DNA from 3 places in the Pseudomonas guariconensis genome. Region 2 is predicted to be linked to each of the others. Evidence: riboswitches for the same ligand, from Rfam matches in the RefSeq annotation. Region 2 holds a riboswitch; each other region holds the start of a gene.

Region 1 (5,390 bases), 1.2 Mb from region 2:
CCATCTCCGGCAAGGTCCTGCGGCCGAAGATGTGCGCTTCGCGGTGGTCCATCAGTGCCGCCACCAATACCTCGGCACAATCCTGGATACCTTCGACCTTGAGCTTCATGAATTCATCGGAGCGCTCTCCAAGGGCCTGGGCGGTGCAGGCTCGCTCCTGTTCCACCAGCGCCTGGACTTGGCCACGCAAGGCGCGATCACTGATGCGGATGAAGCGCCAAGGCTGCATCAATCCGACACTGGGCGCCTGATGGGCAGCGGCCAGCAGGCGGGCGAGCAGCTCGGGCGCGACCTCGCCGCCTGCGAAATGGCGCATGTCGCGACGCTCGCCGATAGCGCGGTAGACCGCGGCGCGCTCGGCAGCGGAAAAGGCATGTTCGCTCATGGTCGCAGCAGCGCCGCCGTCGCGTGGGGGTTGGAGGGGAAATAGAAGTGTACGTACGACGCAGTCAGGCGCCCGATCCGATAGACCGCCTCGTTGCCGCGCCCACCGTTGGGGCTCTGGCCTCGGGCGATCGGCTCGAGCGCCGTCTCGGTCAAGGAGTGATGATAGGTGTGGCCGCGCAAGGTGCCCTCCGGCAATTCCACCGCTTGCAGGGCAAGGGCAGCCAGGCGCTTTTGCATCACCGCTTCACCCGGCAGCAGACCCAGCAACTCGGCGCGCTCGCCTGCCACATCAGTCAGGGCGTCGAGCAAATAGAGCATGCCGCCGCATTCGGCCAGCAAAGGCTTGCCCTGGACGTGATGGGCGCGGATCGCCTCGCGCATCGGCGCGTTGCTGGCCAGGGCGTGGTGGTGCAGTTCGGGATAGCCGCCAGGCAGGTAAAGGCTGTCCACGGACGGCAACGCCTGATCGTGTACAGGAGAAAAAAACACCAACTCCGCACCCAGCGCACGCAGCAAATCGAGGTTGGCGCCATAGGTGAAGGCAAAGGCTTCATCCCGGGCCACGCCAATGCGCACACCCGCCATGCACGGCAGCGCCTGTGCAGTTGTGGGGGCGGCGAATACCACCGGGGGCGGCAAGGCGGCATCACAGCTTTCGCCCAGGGCCTGAGCAGCGGCGTCCAGGCGCAGGTCCAGATCGTTGAGTTCACTGGCCTGGACCAATCCCAGGTGACGGCTGGGCAGCTCGATGCCGCGCTCGCGGGACAGCCCGCCATACCAGCGCAAGCCTTCAGTGAGGCTGCCTTCGAGCAACTGTGCATGACGCAGGCTGCCGACCCGGTTGGCCAGCACGCCGGCAAAGGGCAGGTCGCGCTGGTAGTGCGCAAGGCCCAGGGCCAGGGCACCGAAGGTCTGCGCCATGGCTGTGCCATCGATCACCGCGAGCACTGGTACGCCGAAGTGGCGCGCAAGGTCCGCGCTCGATGGCGTGCCATCGAACAACCCCATGACCCCTTCGATCAGGATCAGGTCGGCATCGCCTGCCGCCTCCCAGAGCAGACGCCGACTCTCGTCAGCCCCGATCATCCACAGGTCGAGTTGGTACACCGGCGCGCCGCTGGCGCGCTCGAGGATCATCGGGTCGAGAAAATCTGGCCCGCACTTGAACACTCGGACCTTACGGCCAAGGTTGCGGTGCAGGCGCGCCAGGGCAGCGGTGACAGTAGTCTTGCCCTGGCCAGAAGCGGGTGCCGCGATCAGCACCGCCGGACAATACCGGGGCTGGCTCATAGCTCCACGCCCTTCTGGGCACGGATGCCAGCCTGGAAGGCGTGCTTGATCACGCCCATCTCGGTGACGGTGTCGGCCAGCTCGATCATTTCGGGCTTGGCGGCGCGGCCGGTGACGATCACGTGTTGCATCGGCGGGCGGGCCTGCAGATCCGACAGCACTTGGTCGAGGTCCAGGTAGCCGTGCTTGAGGGCGATGTTCAGCTCGTCCAGCACCACGAACTGTACCGAAGGGTCCTGCAACAGCTGGCGCGACACCGCCCAGGCGGCTTCGGCGGCGGCGATGTCACGTTGGCGATCCTGGGTCTCCCAGGTGAAGCCCTCTCCCATGACGTGGTAGCGCACCTGTTCGGGGAAGCGGCGGAAGAACAGCTCTTCGCCTGTGCTGTCACGGCCCTTGATGAACTGCACCACGCCGCACTGCATGCCATGCCCCATGGCGCGGGCGAGCATGCCGAAGGCCGAGCTGCTCTTGCCTTTGCCATTGCCGGTGAGCACCAGCAGCAGGCCGCATTCATTGGGGGCATTGGCGATGCGCTCGTCGATGATCGCCTTCTTGCGCTGCATGCGCGCCAGGTGGCGTTCGTCGCGTTCGGTGGATTCGCTCATCAGGATTCTCCGCAAGCTGTCGACGCGCACGGAAGGCGACGACAGGTCGATAGACAGGCAGACGGAGAACGCGCAGAGGCCGCGGCAGAAGGCCACGGTGCACCGCGCATCACCCTCCGTGATGCCGTTGGCAGTGACAGGCCGGTCTCCGGGCTCGTGAGCAGGGCCTTGGCCCATGGATCGCGCGCCTTCCCGGATACCTGTATCCAGTGGCCCTGCACGACCTTTGACTCACCTACCGTTGCGGGGGCAGCGCCGGATTCGCGCCTTGCTGGCGCCCACCGGCTTCCCAGTTTCACCCTGCCCAACCGAAGGCTGGCAGAGCACCTGAAACACGCCGCGAAGGTTAGAGGGTTGGGGCGGGAGCGTCAATGAAGCGCGCCCGAGGCAATGCTCGACTTCATGGCTTGTGCCGGACGTGCAGCAGTGATATCACATAGCCATCAGTGTTCGGCAATGCGATCGAAACTATAAGGAGAGCGCAGCATGCGAGGCCTGATCATCAACAACCAGAACCTGGAATTCCTGCGACCGGCCCTGGAAGGCTGGATCGAGTGCATCGACCGCTTCAACCAGGTACATGGCGATAGCGAGGCGCCCTACTGGCACGGCGCGGCCACCAACAGCGGACTGCTCGCAGCCGCCGCCTGGCAGGCCGAACAGGTCGCCTTGGCGCACTATCCCAGCAAGAAGCAACGCGACGAAGGCGAACGCGAAGGCCGCTGCGACCTGTCGATCAGCACCGCCGAGCAATCCGTTCATCTACATGTCAGCCAACGCTGGCCGCGCATCGCCCGCCTGGACCTGGCCACTGCCCTGCAGGAAACCGCCACTCTCGCCCGCCCGATCGCCTACCCCAGCCAGCTCAAGGCCGGCGCGTTGTTCGTCAGCCCCTGGAAGGCCGGGCAGCACGCCAGTCCCGAGGAGCTGCAAGACTTGGTCGACGACCTGCAAAAACACACAGCCTGCGCCATCGCCTGGCATTTCCCCTACGCCTACCGTTCGCTGCACAACGAACTGGGGCAGTATTTCCCTGGGGTGGCATTGTTGCTCAAGCAGGCGTAGGCAAGCCGATGAGCCCACGCGGAAGCCATCCGGCGGTCGCTAGGCCCATTCGCCTGGAGTGAACCTACCCCGACGCATCCGACTCTCAATTCTCACAAGCCAATGAGGATTGCGAGCATGGACAGGATGCGTATCGCGATGGTGTTGGCCCTGAGTGCCAGCCTAAGCGCCTGCGGCGAGTCCGCGCGCCTGGAGGTCAGCGACGGCTTCGGCCCCTCGCCTCGCCTGCCCGAGCCCAACAAGACCCTGATCCCGACCGTCAACATCGCCCCGGCGACCGGCTGGCCGGACGGCGCCACGCCGACGGCCGCCGCGGGCACCCGAGTGGTGGCCTTCGCCAGGGACCTCGATCACCCACGCTGGCTCTACGTACTGCCCAATGGCGATGTCTTGGTGGCCGAAACCAATGCCCCGCCCAAGCCCGAGGACGGCAAGGGCCTGCGCGGCTGGGTAATGGGCAAAGTCATGGAGCGTGCCGGTGCCGGGGTCCCCAGCGCCAATCGCATCACCCTGCTGCGCGATGCCGACCATGATGGTGTCGCCGAGGTGCGCAGTACGTTCATCGAAGGGCTCAACTCCCCCTTCGGCATGACCTTGGTAGGCAAGGACCTCTATGTGGCCGACACTGACCGGCTGTTGCGCTTTCACTACGAGGAAGGCGCGATGCAGATCCGCGCCGAAGGACGCCCGGTCACCGACCTGCCCGGCGGCCCGTTGAATCACCACTGGACCAAAAACGTCATCGCCAGCCCCGATGGCAAGAAGCTTTACGTTACCGTGGGTTCCAACAGCAATGTCGGCGAGAACGGCCTGGAAAAGGAACAAGGCCGCGCCGCGATCTGGGAGGTGGCCCCGGCCAGCGGTGAACACCGCATCTTCGCCTCAGGCCTGCGCAACCCCAACGGGCTGGCGTGGGAGCCCCGTACCGGCGCGCTATGGACGGCGGTCAATGAACGCGACGAGATCGGCAGCGACTTGGTGCCCGACTACATCACCTCGGTGAAGGACGGCGGCTTCTATGGCTGGCCTTTCAGTTACTACGGGCAGCATGTGGATCAACGGGTCGAGCCGCAGGATCCTGGCAAAGTCGCCCAGGCGATCGTCCCAGACTACGCAGTGGGGGCCCATACCGCATCGCTGGGGCTGGCGTTTGCCCAGGCCGGCGCGTTGCCGCCGCCCTTCGAGCAGGGAGCCTTCGTGGGCCAGCATGGGTCTTGGAACCGCAAGCCGCACAGTGGCTACAAGGTGATCTTCGTGCCGTTCGACAGCGAGGGTAAGCCCGCAGGCAAACCGATCGACCTGTTGACCGGTTTTCTCGATGGCAAGGGCAAGGCCATGGGACGCCCGGTGGGCGTGGTCAATGACCGAGGCGGGCTCTTGGTGGCAGATGATGTGGGCAATGTGGTTTGGCGCGTGAGCCGAAAGTGAGCGCAGCTCAGGGATTTTGAGCCAGATGCCCGGTTGGCAATACGCGTTTGGCCTGCAGATAGGCCCGGGACCAGTAGCTGTTGGAGAGGTAATCCAAGCGCACCGTGCCGCCTGTGGATGGCGCATGCACGAAACGCCCCTCCCCCACGTAGATCCCGGCGTGGCTGACCTGCGACCCGCCGCTGGTGGCGAAGAACACCAGATCTCCGGACTGCAGGGCGTTGATGTCCACATTGGGCGCCCGCATGACGATCATCTCGCGGGTCGAACGCGGCAGGCTGATCCCGGCGGCGTCCCGATAGACGTAGCCGATCAGGCCACTGCAATCGAACCCCGAATCCGGCGTGTTGCCGCCCCAGCGATACGGCGTGCCTACCAGGCCGATCGCACGGAACAGCACGTCCTCGGCCATGGGCGAAGACGACCCTTGCTGATTGAAGATGACCTTCGGCTTGACCACCGGAGCCGGTGCCGGAGCATGGCTGGAGCAGGCCGCGAGCAGTGCCGCCAGGGAAAGGAATGCGAAGCGCGCCAACATCGCCATGGTCAGAACATCCTGTCTGGAACCGTTCGGCCGCAGCCGAAGCCAAAAGTGGTGAGAATTTAGATTAG
Region 2 (5,390 bases):
CGGCATGGTACGCGTCAAGCCCCTGCCTCACAACCATGAAGCCTGTGCTGGCCTCAGCCTTCCAAAGGCCACTCGGCCAGTGGCCAATAGGCGCCCTTGCGCGACTCGTAGAGCACGAACGAGCGCGCGGCAAGGAAAAACTCCGGCGCCGTGGGAGACTCCGGCACCTGGGCGCGAAAATCGCGGGACAGCGTCAGGTGTGGCCGGTACTCGCGGGTCTGCTCGGCGACGCCCAACGGCAAGGCTGCCTGTTGCAGGGCGTAGACCAACTGACCCAAGGCCGGAGGCGTCTGCTGGGGCTCAAGGGCCAAGACACTGGCGCGATGCCACACTTGTAGACGATCCAGCACCAGACGTATCGGCGTCTCTGGACGCTTGAGCTGATCCACGGCGGCGCACAGGGCGGGCACCTGGGCGACATCCACATCGCCCAGAAACAACAATGTCAGGTGAAAGTTCTGCGCCGGCACCGGCTTGCCACTGCGCAGCGCCAGCGCGCGCCGCCATTGGGCAATGGCGCGGCGCTGGGCATCGCTGACCGTCAGAGCGAAGAACAGGCGCTTGAAGGGCTGGCCCTTGTCGCGTTCGACGAATGCCATTGGTCATTCCCTCCTGGAAAAGGTCTAGGCCGGGGCACACGGCACGAACGGGGCTTATCGTACGAATGTCTGCCTGGCAATGTGAGATTAATTCTATAAAGCCGACGCATGATTGTTTATGCTGGCGGGCTCAAGCCACGAAGCATGGCCATCTTGACAAGCAGCCGTCCATGAAAATTGCATTAGTACTTCTATTCGTCCTCTCGATCGCCTATGTCCACCTGCGCGGTCGGGTTCGCCACAAGTTGACCCGCCAGCTGGGCGATCACTCCAGTTTCCTGGCGCCGGTCAACGCCTTCCTGTACCTGTTCTCCAAACACCCGGCCAAGCCCTACTTGCCGGTGGAGGCCTTCCCTGAGCTGCAACCGCTCAAGGACCACTGGCAGGAAATCCGCGAAGAAGCCCAGCAGTTACTGCACGTCGGCGAGATCAAGAAATCCGACAACTATGACGATGTCGGTTTCAACTCGTTCTTCAAGACCGGCTGGAAGCGCTTCTACCTGAAGTGGTACGGCGAGAGCCATCCTTCTGCGATGAAGCTGTGCCCCCGCACCACCGAGCTGCTGCAGGGTATCGGCACGGTCAAGGCCGCCATGTTCGCCACCCTGCCGCCAGGCGCCAAGCTCGTGCGTCACCGCGATCCGTATGCCGGCTCCTATCGCTACCACCTGGGCCTGGACACGCCGAACGACGACGGCTGTTACATCGATGTGGATGGCGAAAAGTACGCTTGGCGCGACGGCGAAGCGGTGGTGTTCGACGAGACTTACATCCACTACGCCGCCAACACCACCGAGCACAATCGCATCATTCTGTTCTGCGACGTCGAGCGCCCGCTCAAGTACCGCTGGGCGACCGCCTTCAACCGCTGGTTCAGCCGCAACGTCATGGCCGCCGCCGCCGCGCCCAACGACGCCAATGACAAGACCGGCGGCATCAACCGCCTGTTCACCCGTATCTACAAGATCCGCGAGCGCGGCAAAGCGCTGAAAAAGCGCAACCGCACCCGCTACTACCTGGAAAAGTGGGCGGTGGTCGCAGCCTTGGTGCTGTTCTTCATCTACATCTGAAATGCCAATGGGCCGCTTCGCGGCCCATCGCGACACAAGCCCGTCCCTTGCCGAAAACTTCGACTAGCCTGAAAGCTCCACTCCGCAACCTTCCCAAGGTGAAGACGATGAGCATGATGGACTGGGACGCCTACCGTAAGCAGTTGATGGCCGGCATCGGCGATCTCAAGCAGTTGTCTCCGGACACCGTGGCCGGCTACATGACCGCCAGCGGCGCCGGTGCCAAGACCAACCACCTCGATGCCAAGACACGCGAGCTGATCTCCCTCGCCGTCGCCGTGACCACCCGTTGCGACGGCTGCATCGCCGTGCACTCCCAACAGGCGGTCAAGCAAGGCGCCACCCGTGAAGAGATCGCCGAGGCACTCGGCGTGGCCGTGGCGATGAACGCCGGCGCCGCGCTGGTCTATTCGGCCCGCGCCATGGACGCCGTGGGCAAAGCCGGCAGTTGAACCCGACCGGCGTCGTCGCCCTTGCGCGGCGGCGCCAAGCCACCCAGACTTGGCGGTCCAGCCCGCAGGAGCCGCCATGATCCAGATCCGCCCCATGACCCCGGAAGACTTCGACCGTTTCTGGCCGACCTTCCAGGCCATCGTCCAGGCCCGCCAGACCTACGCCTTCGACCCCGCACTGACCTTCGAGCAGGCCCGCCAGCTGTGGCTGGATCTGCCCCTGCGCACCCTGGTGGCCGAGCAGGACGGCGAGTTGCTGGGGTCTTACTACCTCAAGGCCAACGCCGCCGGCCCTGGCAGCCATGTGGGCAACTGCGGCTACATGGTCAGCGAGGCCGCTCGTGGCCGTGGCGTGGCCCGATTGATGTGCGAACACTCACAGAAGCTGGCCCGCCAGGAAGGTTTCCTGGCGCTGCAGTTCAATTCGGTGGTGGCTACCAACGAAGTGGCGGTGGCGCTGTGGCACAAGCTCGGCTTCGAGACCGTCGGCCGGCTGCCCAAGGCGTACCGCCATGCCCAACTGGGGTTGGTGGACTGCCTGGTGATGTACAAATGGCTGGCGGACGAGCCGGTGGTGGAAAAGCCCGCGCTGCTGATCGGGCGCAAGAATATCGAGGCGCGGGTCTCGCGCCGACGCGGGCGCTGAGCCCTCGCCTTTCCCCCGCGCATTGACTGCCCACCCGATCGATGGTCAGATGCGTGCCAGTTTCAGGTGTCCTGCGCCGCCGCGCGCAGGGTGAAACGGGAAGCCGGTGAGTCGTCCCTACGACAAGTCCGGCGCTGCCCCCGCAACGGTAAGCGAGCGAATCCTTCGACAGACCACTGTGCGCCTGCATGGGAAGGTGAAGGCTTCATGACCCTCGCAAGCCCGGAGACCGGCCTGGAACTTCACATTGGCAAACCCGCGGTGGGCGGGCGCAGGCCGGTCTTCGCGCACGCCCCTTGCGTGCGCGTTCGCTTGTCTTTGCGTTGTTTCCACCGGGATCCATTCATTCCTGCAGCAGTGGAACGACATGTCCCGTACCTACACGCTTCATACCTTGGCGGCCTGCCTGGCCGTTGCCCTTCCGGCAGTGGCCGATGAACAGCACAATCCCGTGCTGGCCCTGCCTTCGACGACCATCACCGACACCCACGACACGCCGGCCATCGATCTGGCCACCCCGACCGATGCCGGATCGCGCCTGAACCTGAGCGCCCTGCAAACCCCGGCCAGCACCAGCACCCTCAGCGCCGAACAGATCGAGCGGCGTAACAACCTCACCGTCCAGGACGCCGTGACCCGCTCGCCAGGCATCAGCTTCACCGGCAGCCCCGGCGATGGCGGCACCGGCCTCTCGGCCCGGGGCTTCGAAGGCCATAGCTCGGTGATGACCCTGTTCGACGGCTCGCGCCTGTACAGCGGCGCCGGTACGCTGACCTTCCCGGTCGATCCGTGGATGGTCGAGCGCATCGACATCCTCCGCGGGCCAGCCTCGGTCCTGTATGGCGAAGGCGCCACCGGGGCGGTGGTGAACGTGATTCCGAAAAAACCTTTCGCCGGCGACGTCCACAACCGGCTGCGCTTGGGCTACGGCTCCTGGGACCGTCAACAGTTCGGCCTGGACAGCGGCGGCAGCCTGAGCGAGCGTCTGAGCTACCGGATGACGGTCAACCAGCAGGCCGGCAACGGCTGGGTCGACCGTACCGACTCGCGCAGCCTGGCCTTGAGCGCCGCGCTGCGTTTCGACGCCACCGATGACCTGAGCTTCACCCTGGCCCACGAGCGCGGCGATGCAGAACCTGCCAACTACTACGGCACGCCGCTGATCGACGGGCATTACCGCAGCAGTCTGCGCAAGAAGAACTACAACATCCAAAACGACGTCCAGCGCTACCACGACGAATGGACCCGGCTGAACACCGACTGGACCCTCAGCGACAGCGTGTCGGCCAGCAACCAGCTGTACTACATCAAAAGCCGCCGGCATTGGCGCAATGCCGAAACCTACGCCTGGAATGGTGATCAAGACCGGCTGGAGCGCGGCAGTTTCCTTGAGATCAAGCACAACCAAGAGCAGATCGGCGACCGCCAGAGCTTGACCTTTGACCATGATCTGTTTGGCCTGGCCAGCACGACGCTGGTCGGCGCCGAATACAACAAGATCCGCTTCAACGTCGACAGCAACGCGCCCTACGACGATGGCATCACAGACCCGCTCGACCCTTGGCATCCCGCCTCTGGCAGGTTCCATAGCCTGTCGCCGACACGCCCACAGACATTGTCCACCACTCACACCTTTGCCCTGTTCGCCGAGAACCGCACCGAGCTGACCGAGCGCCTGTCGTTGGTGACTGGTATCCGCCGCGACCAGAATCACATCGAGCGTAACGATCTGGTCAACGACACCCGCAGCGAGCGCAGCCTGCCAGGCGGAAACTGGCGCGCCGGGCTGGTGTTCGCCGTCAACGACGACTTGTCGCTGTACGGGCAATACTCGACCAGCGAGGATGGCGTAGGCGATTTGTTGACCCTGCGCCCGGAGCAACGCTACGACCTGACCGAAGCCAAGCAGACCGAGCTGGGCCTCAAGCAACGGTTCTGGGAGGGCCGTGGCGAGTGGACGCTGGCGGCCTACCACATCGTCAAGAAGAAACTGCTGGTTGCCGACCCCGTGAATCACGGCGTACAGCAAGCGGGCCAACAGACCTCCGATGGCCTGGAGGCGACGGTGGAACTGGCCTTGGCCAACCAGTGGCAGGTCTCGGCCAATGCTGCAGTGGTGCGCGCCAAGTTCGATGACTATCTCGAGAACACCGGAAGCGGCGTGGTGGATCGCGCTGGCAACAGACCGGGCAACGTGCCAAGTCGCACGGCCAACCTGTGGCTGAGCAAGGGGTTTGGCCAACAGGTCGATGCCGGCCTGGGTGTGCGTTACGTGGACCAGCGCTACGACAGCGCGGCCAATGAGAACAGCGTACCTGGCTATACGGTGGTCGATGCCAATCTGGGCTGGCAGGTGTTGCCGGATGTGCGCCTGGGCTTGCAAGTGAACAACCTGTTCGACCGTGAGTACGCGGCGTCCTACGTCTATACCAGCGACCAGTGGCTGCTGGGGGCACCGCGTTCGTATTTTGCGACGCTGGATTACACGTTCTGAAGGCTGGCATGGGGCTGCGCTGCGGCCCCCTGCCCCCGGACATGATTAAATAGCGCCTTTTCCAGCCCAAGGCCCTCCTCCATGCTCCACGTCCTGGTCATCGGCCAAGCCTGGCCCGAACCGCGCTCT
Region 3 (5,390 bases), 230 kb from region 2:
ACGGCGTAGGCAGCCAGGTACAGCGCGTCGAGGTTGGCCATAGCCGCTTTGTCGAGCGTGAAAGTGGGGTCTTCGGCGATGCCCAGTTTGGCAACTGAAAATGCCTTGCGGGTGAAATAGAACGCGGCATAGGCCAGCCACGTGATGATGAATATCTGGACGCGCCAGCGTTGAAGGGATTTCCAGTAATAGCGGGCGTTCTCAGGACTTTTGTACATGTTGTTGTCCTCTGGTGATTACCGCAACGTAGGCCTGCCACCCTGCACTGCTCTATCAAGGCGCCGGCCGGGAGGTATCCGGAGCTTGCGACCTTGATGTTAACAACTGGTCTAGACCAAGAATTGACCCTGCGAGTGAGTTTCTACGTACAAAGTCAATTCGGGGCTTAGCGTGACTGGATTCAAGGCATGAGCCTGCGGACAAATCGTCAAGGCTTTTGGCTACGCCATTGTCGCGGGCTAACGCCAAACCAACGGCGAAAAGCCCGGGAGAACGCACTGGTTTCGGAGTACCCAAGCAACGCTGCCAGGTCAGACACTGGCCGCTTGGGCTGTCGCAGGTAATGCACCGCCACTTCGCGGCGCACCTTCTCCACCAGTTGGCTGAAGCTCACGCCTGCTTCGCGCAGATGGCGCTGCAATCCGGCGCCGCTGAGCTGCAGCGACTGCGCGATCGTTTCCAGGCACGGCTCTCCGCCGCTCAGGGCAAGGCGTACCTGAGCGTCCACCTCGTCCAGCAGGTTGCGCCGTTGATCGCGTGCGCCCAAGCGCCGGAGCACGTCCTGGACCAGAAACAGCAGATTGGCATCGCGCTCCGGCATGATCTGGTCCTTCAGGTCGGTCTTGGGTACCAGCATCGAATTACAATTGCGATCGAAATAGACAGGCGCGCCGAACGCCCGCTGATGGGCTTGCCCGTCTAGTGGGCGCGCGTGCTCGAAGCTGACTGCAAATGGCGCCCAGTCCTTGCCCAATACGTGGCGCATCAGGTTCAGCACCATGCCCATGGTCAATTCGGCATCCTGCCGGCGCTCCAGGATGGCGCTGTGCCGTACCTGATAATCGAAGCGATAGCACTCGCCGCAGTCGGCCAGCCGTATCAAGGTATCGTGCTGATGATAAGGAAACGCTGCCGCGAAATTGCGCAAGGCCTCCTCCAACGTACTGGAAAACAACCCGACATAGCCCAGCAGCCCCAAGGCTTGAGGCTGAAACTGCAGACCGTAATGCAAACCGAAATTGTCGCAGTGCGATTGGCGGGCTGCCTCCTCGAGCACCTGGCAGTAATTGGTGAGCGGCAGGCTGAGTGTGGGTTGGCGCAGGCTTTCAGGATTGACGCCGGCACGTCCCAGCACCAGGTCGATGTCACCCCCAACTTCCGTCACGAACCCCTCCAGCCCACTGGCAGCGGCCGACAGGACGCCGAGGTTGCCCGCGACTGGCGAAACGGTGCAGCAGTGCAGTGGAGAACTCATGGTCTATTCCAGTCCGAATTCGTAGATTCGGTAATGCAAATGCTGTGCCCTCGTATCGCCCTCTAAAACAGCCCCTTGCAGTCGAATAGCTTTCAGAGACCGCCCTGGGCTTGGGGCAATGGGTAACATCGCGTAACAATCAGTCACGCAAGAAAGCCGGCAAAGCCAGAACGCCCTGTTCGGTTGACTGACCCGTCCATTAATGCTCAGATGCGCCCCAGTTTCAGGTGTCCCCTGCCGCCGTGCCGGGGATTAAACGGGAAGCCGGTGCCTCGCCTTGCGCGATCAGTCCGGCGCTGCCCCCGCAACGGTAAGCGAGCGATGCATTCGATACACCACTGTGCCGCCGGCATGGGAAGGTGAATGCCTCAAGCCCCTCGCAAGCCCGGAGACCGGCCTGTCACCTCTGTTGGCAACACCCGCGGTGGGCGGGCGCGGGCCGTCTTGGGCAGGCCACTGTCCGCGATTTCCTTGCGCGCCGTCTCCAGTCGGGCTTCATTCACCCCCGGTACGGTTGGTCTGCATGTCATCCCCTACCCTACGTCTGGAAAGCGTGCACTGGGCTCCCTCGCCCGGCGGTCAACGCCTGCTCGACGACATCGACCTGCAAGTCCACCCCGGTGAATTCGTCGGCCTGATCGGCCCCAATGGCAGCGGCAAGACCAGCCTGTTGCGCTGCGCCTATCGCTTTACCCGACCCGATGGCGGGCGCGTGCTGCTGGAAAACGAAGACATCTGGCAACAGTCCCCACGCTGGGTCGCCCAGCGCGTGGCAGTGATGCTGCAGGAGTTCCCCGAAGATTTCGGCCTGAGTGTGCGCGACGTGGTCGCCATGGGCCGAACCCCGCACCAAGGTTGGTTCGACAGCCATGACGACCAGGCATTGATCGATGCCTGCCTGCAGCGACTAGGCCTGCATGCCCGAGCCGACCAGGGCTTTGCGCCGCTATCCGGCGGTGAGAAGCAACGTGTATTGCTGGCTCGGGCACTGGTGCAGCAACCGCGCTTGTTGATCCTGGACGAGCCGACCAATCATCTCGACCCACGTTACCAACTGGCCTTGCTCGAACACCTGCGTGGGACTGGTCTAGGCCTGTTGGCGAGTTTCCACGACCTGAACCTGGCCGCAGCCTTCTGCGATCGCCTGTATGTGCTCGATGCAGGTCGCATCGTCGCGCAAGGGACACCGGAGCAAGTGCTGACCGAGCACCGCCTGGCGCAAGTCTTTGGTGTTCGCGCCCTGGTCGATCGCCACCCATTGGCGCCCCACCCACGTATTACCTGGATCACCCCCGCATGAAGCGACGCCTGACTCATCTGGCCCTGCTCGCCGCCCTGCCCTTCGCAGCCTGGGCTGACAGTTACCCCGTCACCGTGCGCAGTTGCGAGCGCGACATCACCTTCACCCAAGCGCCCCAGCGGGCTGTGAGTCACGACATCAACCTCACCGGGATGCTGCTGGCACTGGGGCTGCGCGAGCGGATGGTCGGCTACAGCGGTGTCAGCGGTTGGAAGACCCTCGACCCGTCCCTGCGTGAGGCCTTGACCGGCCTTCCTGAACTTGCACCGCGCTATCCGTCGCCGGAGAACCTTCTTGATGCCCAGGCCGACTTTCTGTTCGCTGGCTGGGGTTACGGCATGAACGTGGGCGGCCCGCTGACGCCGCAGACCCTCGCACCGCTGGGCATCCCCGTGTATGAATTGAGCGAATCCTGCTCATGGATCATGCCCCGGCGCCAGGCAAGCCTGGAGGACCTGTACCAGGACCTGCTCAACCTGGGGCGCATCTTCGACGTTCAACCGCGGGCCAACGTGCTTGTCGAGCATCTGCAGCAGCGCGTTGCGCAGGTCCACGCGCAACTGGCCCCAGTGCAACACAAACCCCGCGTCTTTCTCTACGACAGCGGCGAAGACCGCCCCACCACTTCTGGCCGACTCGGCATGCCCCAGGCACTGTTTGAGGCCGCTGGTGCCGACAACGTAATGGCCGACGTGAATGCCAGCTGGACCCAGGTCAATTGGGAGAGCGTCGTGGCGCGGGATCCGGAAGTGATCGTCATCGTTGACTACGGGCCGACGAGTTGGGCGCAAAAACGCGATTTCCTGCTCAATCACCCCGCCTTGAGCGAGGTAAAGGCCATCCGCGAGCGCCGCTTCGTAGTGCTGTCGTACCTGCAGGTCACCCCATCGGTGGACAACGCAAGTGCCATCGAGCAATTGGCTGCGGCCCTGCATCCGCAACTGTTCGCCAAGGCAACGCACTGATGCCGGTTCGTAGCCCAGGGGGCTATCGCCTGCTGATGTCGCTGCTGCTGATCGGTGTGCTGTTCTCTTGCCTGCTGTCCCTGGGCTTTGGCGCGGCCCATGTGCCGCTGGCGAAGGTCACGGGCATCACGCTGTATCAGTTGGGTATGACCGATATGGGCGACTGGAGCCGGGGGCAGGCGCAAATCGTCTGGCAGATCCGCGCCCCACGGGTACTGCTCGGGGCCATGGTGGGGGCAGGCCTGGCCCTGGTTGGTGGTGCCTTGCAGGCCGTCACCCGCAATCCGTTGGCCGACCCGCACCTGCTGGGCGTCAGCTCTGGTGCGGTACTCGGAGCGGTGCTGGTGGTGCTTTTCTTCGGCACCTTTGCAGGCCCATTCAGCCTACCCCTGGCAGCCTTCGTCGGCGCCTTGGGCAGCATGTTGCTGGTCCTGGCAGTGGCTAGCCGGCGCGGTCGACTGGACAGCGACAGGCTACTGCTGGCCGGGGTGGCTGTGTCGTTCGTGGTCATGGCGCTGGCCAACCTGCTGCTGTACACCGGCGACCCTCATGCAGCCAGCTCGGTGATGTTCTGGATGCTCGGTGGCCTGGGCTTGGCACAGTGGCCGCTGCTTTGGCTGCCGGCGATCTGCGTGTTGGCTGGGTTTGTGCTGCTGATGAGCCTGGCCCGGGCATTGAACGGGTTGATGAGCGGTGAACAGACTGCCGTCAGCCTTGGCTTCGAGCCGCGCCGTGTGCGAGCTCAAGTGTTCGTTGGCTGTGCCCTGCTGACGGGGGTGCTGGTATCGCTTTCCGGCGCCATCGGTTTCGTCGGCCTGATGCTGCCCCACGTCGCCCGTCGCCTGGTCGGTGCCGAGCACCGTCGACTGCTGCCTGCCTGCGCCCTGCTCGGCGCGTTGTTCGTGGTGTGGGTGGATATCGGTGCGCGCACACTCATTGCGCCTCAGGACCTGCCCATCGGTATTGCCACGGCCGCCATCGGCGGGCTGTTCTTTATCGTCCTGCTGCGCCGCAAGGCCTGAACCTAGCGATGTTTGCGGGCCTGCACCTGGCGCTTGAGTACACGCAAGGGTGGCGCGTAGAAGAATCCGAACGACACGCTTCCCTTGCGTCCAGGCATCGCATGGTGCAGTCGATGCGCCCGATACAGGCGCTTGAGGTAGCGGTTCACAGGTTTGGGCGCGCAAGGCCAGTGACGATGAAAGAGCCCATCGTGGGCCAGCACATACAACACGCCATACCCCGCCACACCGCCGCCAACCCACTGCAGCGGCGCGTAGCCCGCCTTGCCCAGCGCCACCAGGCCCGCTGCGACCAGCGCCAGGGCCACCAGGTAGACATCGTTGGTCTCCAGCATGCCCAGGCGCGGCTCATGGTGCGATCGGTGCAGCCACCAGCCCCAGCCATGCATGATGTACTTGTGAGCCAGCGTGCCGACGCCCTCCATGGCCACTAGCGTGCCGAACAGGATGGCGAGATTGAACAACATGTAACAGTCCGAGATGAGCAACGAGGTGGGCAAGGTTACCATTGCCGGCCCTCCCTTCGGAGGTTTTTCCATGAAGCTTGTGTCGGCCTGACAGACACTTTCAGCCGACTCTTTTTCGCCAAGGACAGCCCTATGCGTATCCGTCTCACACACTGCCACGAC

What was found. A riboswitch is a leader RNA that binds a small molecule or an ion and turns the genes downstream of it on or off. The one in region 2 is predicted to bind cobalamin.
Region 1: it holds a riboswitch for cobalamin, as region 2 does, so the genes downstream of both, cobO (cob(I)yrinic acid a,c-diamide adenosyltransferase) here and AB1N67_RS13195 (TonB-dependent receptor) in region 2, are expected to answer to the same signal.
Region 3: it holds a riboswitch for cobalamin, as region 2 does, so the genes downstream of both, AB1N67_RS12095 (ABC transporter ATP-binding protein) here and AB1N67_RS13195 (TonB-dependent receptor) in region 2, are expected to answer to the same signal.

The regions. Positions count from the first base shown of each region.
Region 1 is NZ_CP162012.1:4,037,415-4,042,804, forward strand. It holds gene bluB (5,6-dimethylbenzimidazole synthase) at 1-385, opposite strand, end outside; gene AB1N67_RS18725 (cobyrinate a,c-diamide synthase) at 382-1,677, opposite strand; gene cobO (cob(I)yrinic acid a,c-diamide adenosyltransferase) at 1,674-2,285, opposite strand; cobalamin riboswitch at 2,407-2,631, opposite strand; gene AB1N67_RS18735 (hypothetical protein) at 2,772-3,350, shown strand; gene AB1N67_RS18740 (sorbosone dehydrogenase family protein) at 3,468-4,778, shown strand; gene AB1N67_RS18745 (C40 family peptidase) at 4,786-5,322, opposite strand.
Region 2 is NZ_CP162012.1:2,878,702-2,884,091, forward strand. It holds gene thpR (RNA 2',3'-cyclic phosphodiesterase) at 54-599, opposite strand; gene lpxO (lipid A hydroxylase LpxO) at 770-1,669, shown strand; gene AB1N67_RS13185 (carboxymuconolactone decarboxylase family protein) at 1,777-2,121, shown strand; gene AB1N67_RS13190 (GNAT family N-acetyltransferase) at 2,198-2,767, shown strand; cobalamin riboswitch at 2,815-3,020, shown strand; gene AB1N67_RS13195 (TonB-dependent receptor) at 3,135-5,261, shown strand; gene AB1N67_RS13200 (glycosyltransferase) at 5,343-5,390, shown strand, end outside.
Region 3 is NZ_CP162012.1:2,646,368-2,651,757, forward strand. It holds gene AB1N67_RS12085 (MFS transporter) at 1-218, opposite strand, end outside; gene AB1N67_RS12090 (AraC family transcriptional regulator) at 428-1,474, opposite strand; cobalamin riboswitch at 1,683-1,890, shown strand; gene AB1N67_RS12095 (ABC transporter ATP-binding protein) at 1,998-2,774, shown strand; gene AB1N67_RS12100 (ABC transporter substrate-binding protein) at 2,771-3,739, shown strand; gene AB1N67_RS12105 (iron ABC transporter permease) at 3,739-4,761, shown strand; gene AB1N67_RS12110 (sterol desaturase family protein) at 4,764-5,228, opposite strand; gene AB1N67_RS12115 (GNAT family N-acetyltransferase) at 5,361-5,390, shown strand, end outside.